DNA from 2 places in the Streptomyces sp. NPDC048172 genome. Region 2 is predicted to be linked to the other one. Evidence: riboswitches for the same ligand, from Rfam matches in the RefSeq annotation. Region 2 holds a riboswitch; the other holds the start of a gene.

Region 1 (2,388 bases), on a different contig from region 2:
GCGCTCACCTCGGCCTGCCCGCCGGTGTAGGTGCGGAGGATGGTGGGGATCCGGACGTTCACGCTCATGCTTCTGCTTCCTCTCTCAAGGCGGGGACGGGGCTCAGGCCAGACCGGCGTCGCGGAACGCGTCCAGGCTGGGGCGGATGACGGCGGTGGGCCGCGACGACGGCGCCACGGCGTCCAGGGTCTTCAGCCCGTCCCCCGTGTTCAGCACGACCGTCGTGAGCGCGGGGTCGATCGCCCCGCTCTCGATCAGCTTGCGGGTGACGCCCAGCGTGACCCCGCCCGCGGTCTCCGCGAAGACGCCCTCCGTACGGGCCAGCAGCTTCATCGCGTCGACGATCTGCTCGTCGTTCACATCGTCCACCGCGCCGCCGGTGCGGCGGCAGATGTCGATCACGTAGGGCCCGTCCGCCGGGTCGCCGATGGCCAGGGACTTGGCGATCGTGTCCGGCTTCCTGACGGGACGGACCGCGTCGGTGCCGTCCTTGTAAGCGCGCGAGACCGGCGAGCAGCCCTCCGCCTGCGCGGCGAAGATCCGGACCGGCTTGTCCTCGACCAGCCCGAGCTTCACCAGCTCGCGCAGCCCCTTGTCGATCTTCACGAGCTGGCAGCCCGAGGCCACGGGGATCACGATCTGGTCCGGCAGCTCCCAGCCGAGCTGCTCGCAGATCTCGTACGCCAGGGTCTTGGAGCCCTCGGCGTAGAACGGCCGCAGATTGACGTTGGTGAAGCCCCAGCCCTCGCCGAGCGGGTCGCCGATCAGCTCGGAGCAGAAGCGGTTCACGTCGTCGTAGGTGCCGTCGATGGCGACCAGCTGGCCCCCGTAGACCGCGGCCATGACGACCTTGGACTGCTCCAGGCCGTCCGGGATGAAGACGCAGGAGCGCAGGCCCGCGCGGGCCGCCGCGGCGCCGACGGCACCGGCCAGATTGCCGGTGGAGGAGCAGGAGAGCGTGGTGAAGCCGAAGGCGCGGGCGGCCTCCAGCGCGATGGCCACCGGGCGGTCCTTGAAGGAGTGCGTCGGGTTGCCGGAGTCGTCCTTCACGTAGAGCCCGCCGGTGACGCCCAGCTCGGCGGCGAGGCGGTCGGCCTGGACGAGCGGGGTCAGGCCCGGGTTCAGATTCGGCTTCGCCGCGACGTCCGCGGGGACGGGGAGCAGCGGCGCGTACCGCCACATGTTCGACGGGCCGGACGCGATACGGGCGCGGAGCGCCTCGGGGTCGCCGCCCGGCAGCTCGTACGCCACCTCCAGCGGCCCGAAACACTCCAGGCACACGAAGCTGGGGCCGAGCGGGGTGCGGGTGCCGCACTCGCGGCAGGAGAGCGCCACGGCGGGACCGAGATCAAAAGTGGAGGTGGTGGAGGTGGTGGTGCTTTCCACTGCTTGCACAGCCATGGAGGCGAGGCCCTTTCTCCTCATCTTCCCCGTGGCGTATCTCGTCACGGGACGGAATTGGCACCGTCCCCACGCGGGGCCTCGCCGTCGGAAGAATGGCGTGGCTCGCGGGATGGTTGCCGGGGCTTCAACGGGCCGTTCCCTCTGCCCCTCTGGATGAGCTGCTATGGCGCTGACCCGCAGGCCAGGCGTTTGTCACACATCACCCGCGAACCCCGGCATGCGAGGTTCACGTGCGTTGTTCAAGACTGTAACCGACACCTCTGACCCTTGAGATAGTCGTCCGAACCGCGAGATGGATCACAGGAAGGCGGGCCCGTGCTCGACGAAGTGGGCCACTGGCTGCGGCGTCGCTCCTGGCGCGCCGCCGACCGGCCGCTCGACCAGCTCCTCGCCGCCAAGCGCCGCACCGGCACCACGGTCAGCGTGGTGCTGCCCGCGCTGGACGAGGAGGAGACGGTCGGCCGGATCGTCTCCGTCATCCGCCGCGACCTGTCCGCGCTCGTCGACGAGCTGGTGGTGATGGACTCCGGCTCCACCGACCGTACCGCCGAGGTCGCCGCGGCGGCGGGCGCCAAGGTGATCCACCGCGACGAGGTGCTGCCCCGGCTGGCGCCCAGCCCCGGCAAGGGCGAGGTGCTGTGGCGTTCGCTGCTGGCCACGCACGGTGACGTGGTCTGCTTCGTCGACGCGGACCTGCGCGAGTTCTCCGCCTCCTTCGTCTCCGGCATCGTCGGCCCGCTGCTCACGGACCCGGACGTCGCGTTCGTCAAGGCGATGTACGACCGCCCGCTGGACGGCGTCCCGGCAGGCGGCGGCCGGGTGACCGAGCTGGTGGCGCGCCCGCTGCTGAACCTGCACTGGCCGCGCCTGGCGGGGATCGTCCAGCCGCTCGGCGGGGAGTACGCGGCGCGCCGCTCGCTCCTGGAGCGCCTCCCCTTCCCGGTGGGTTACGGGGTGGAGCTCGCCCTGCTCATCGACGCCCTG
Region 2 (2,388 bases):
GACGACGAACGAGAGCACGCCGACCCGCTCGGCGTCGTCCCCGAACAGGGAGAGCACCTTGACCTCCGGGACCTCGGCGAGACCGGCCCGCAGCCGGGCCAGCAGCGTCTCCTCGCGGGCCACGAGCCCTTCGAAGCCCGCGGCCCGCAGGGCGCGGCAGGCGGAGGCGATGGCGTAGGCGCCGATGACGTTCGGCGAACCGGCCTCGTGCCGCGCCGCGTTCTCGTGCCACTCGACGTCGACGCCGCCGTCCTCGCGCCGCGCGACCGTACGGCTGGCGCCGCCGCCCGCGAGGTACGGCTCGGCGGCGAGCAGCCAGTCGGCGCGTCCGGCCAGCACTCCGGCGCCGAACGGCGCGTACAGCTTGTGCCCGGAGAAGGCGACCCAGTCCACGTCGAGTTCGCTCACGTCCACCGGCCGGTGCGGGGCGAGCTGCGCCGCGTCGAGGACGAGGCGGGCGCCGTGCCGGTGCGCGGCGGCGGTGAGTTCGCGGACGGGCCAGATCTCGCCGGTGACGTTGGAGGCGCCGGTCACGCAGACGAGCTTGGGCCCGGCGGGCGCGGCGTGCAGCGCCTCCTCCAGCGTGGCGACGGCCTGTTCGGGCGAGCGGGGCGCGTCGAGGTACGTCACGTCGTGGCCGCGCCACGGCAGCAGCGAGGCGTGATGCTCGGTCTCGAACACGAACACCCGGGTCCCGGCGGGGAGGGCGGAGGCGAGGAGGTTCAGCGAATCCGTGGTGGCGCGGGTGAAGACGACCTGGTCGCCCTCCCGGCATCCCAGGAACTCGGCGACGGCCTGCCTGCTCTGCTCGAACAGGTCGGTGGAGAGCTGCGAGAGGTACCCGGCGCCCCGGTGGACGCTGCCGTAGTACGGCGCGTACGCGGCGATGTCGTCCCAGACCCGCTGGAGCGCGGGGGCGCTGGCGGCGTGGTCGAGCGCGGCGTAGGTGACCTCGCCGCCGGTGACGAGCGGGACGGTGACGTCGCGGCCGAGGACCGGCAGGACCGTACAGGAGTCGGCGGACGCAATCGTGGAGGAATCAGCGGAAACAGGAGCAAAAGGGGTGGCGAACGGCATGACGGAACTCCGCGTGGTGAGAGAAAGGCGTGACGACGTGAAGACGTGCCGGAGAGGGGCCTGCGGCCCTATCGCATTCGCTTGCTCACGGGGAACTCCCTCGGTAGACCAGGACCCCTGGCACGAGGGATCCGCGCTTGCCGCGGACCTTGTTGTCCTACGGCCTGGTCATCACCCGGGGCACCCCGCCACGGACGGAGGGTTGCCGGACAGCGGGCCGGGGCCGTATTCGCTGTCACTCGTGACCTGGTCAGGAGTATGGCACATGGCTCCTGGCGGAGTGCAGGGGGCGTCCACATAGCGGACCCGGGGCCACTTCCGGGTGCCCCCTGCTCCCTCGTCCCGTCGACAGGGACCGCACAGGGGGAGCCCCTTGCCGTGCTTCGCGGGCCGCGCCCGCATCGTGGCCGTTCGCGCAGTTCCCCGCGCCCCTTCGGGGCGCTCAGCGCGAGGCGCTCAGCACGGGGCGTTCAGCACCATCTCCCGCGCCTCCGCGTAGCGTTCGCGGACGTGTGGGGTCGGGTCCGCCTCGTGGCGCGTGGCGCCCGTGGTCGCGGACCAGTCGGGTGGGGTCTCTCCGCCCGCGAGGATCCAGGCGGCCTGGCGGGCGGCGCCGTCCGCGACGTACTCGCCCGGGGGCGGGACGACGACGGGGCGGCCGAGGACCTCGGGGGCGATGCGGCGTACCGCCTCGCTGCGCGCGCCGCCGCCGACGAGCACGACGCGGCGGCACTCGACGCCGAGCGCGACCATGCGGTCGAGCCCGTCGGCCAGCCCGCACAGCAGGCCCTCGACGGCCGCGCGGGCGAGGTGTGCCGGGCCCGAGGTGGCGAGGGTCAGGCCGTGGACGGCGCCGGTGGCGTCGGGGCGCGCGGGGGTGCGTTCGCCCTCCAGGTACGGGACGACCACGAGCCCGTCGGCGCCCGCCGGGGCGGAGAGCGCCAGCTCGGAGAGCTTCTCCAGGCCGACGCCGAGGAGCCGCGCGGTGGCCTCCAGCACACGGGCGGCGTTGAGCGTGCACACCAGCGGCAGGAAGCCGCCCGCCGCGTCGGCGAACCCGGCGACGGTGCCGGTCGGGTCGGCGGTGGGCCGTCCGGTGACGGCGAAGACGGTGCCGGAGGTGCCGATGGAGACCACCACGTCGCCGGTACGGGCGCCGACACCTAGCGCGGCGGCGGCGTTGTCCCCGGCGCCCGGGCCCAGCGCGGCGCCGGTGCCCGGCACCTGCGCCGCGGTCTCGTGGGGGCCGACGACGCGCGGCAGCACGGCGTCGTGCCCAAGGGCCCGGGTCAGCAGGTCGCGGCGGTAGCC

What was found. A riboswitch is a leader RNA that binds a small molecule or an ion and turns the genes downstream of it on or off. The one in region 2 is predicted to bind S-adenosylmethionine.
Region 1: another riboswitch for S-adenosylmethionine. It lies ahead of thrC (threonine synthase); the one in region 2 lies ahead of ACGF3A_RS20195 (aminotransferase class V-fold PLP-dependent enzyme).

Annotation. Positions count from the first base shown of each region.
Region 1 is NZ_JBIDAT010000002.1:881,012-883,399, reverse strand. It holds gene ACGF3A_RS12685 (MoaD/ThiS family protein) at 1-68, opposite strand, end outside; gene thrC (threonine synthase) at 103-1,401, opposite strand; SAM riboswitch class I at 1,419-1,564, opposite strand; gene ACGF3A_RS12675 (glucosyl-3-phosphoglycerate synthase) at 1,720-2,388, shown strand, end outside.
Region 2 is NZ_JBIDAT010000004.1:537,134-539,521, forward strand. It holds gene ACGF3A_RS20195 (aminotransferase class V-fold PLP-dependent enzyme) at 1-1,077, opposite strand, end outside; SAM riboswitch class IV at 1,206-1,324, opposite strand; gene xylB (xylulokinase) at 1,534-2,388, opposite strand, start outside.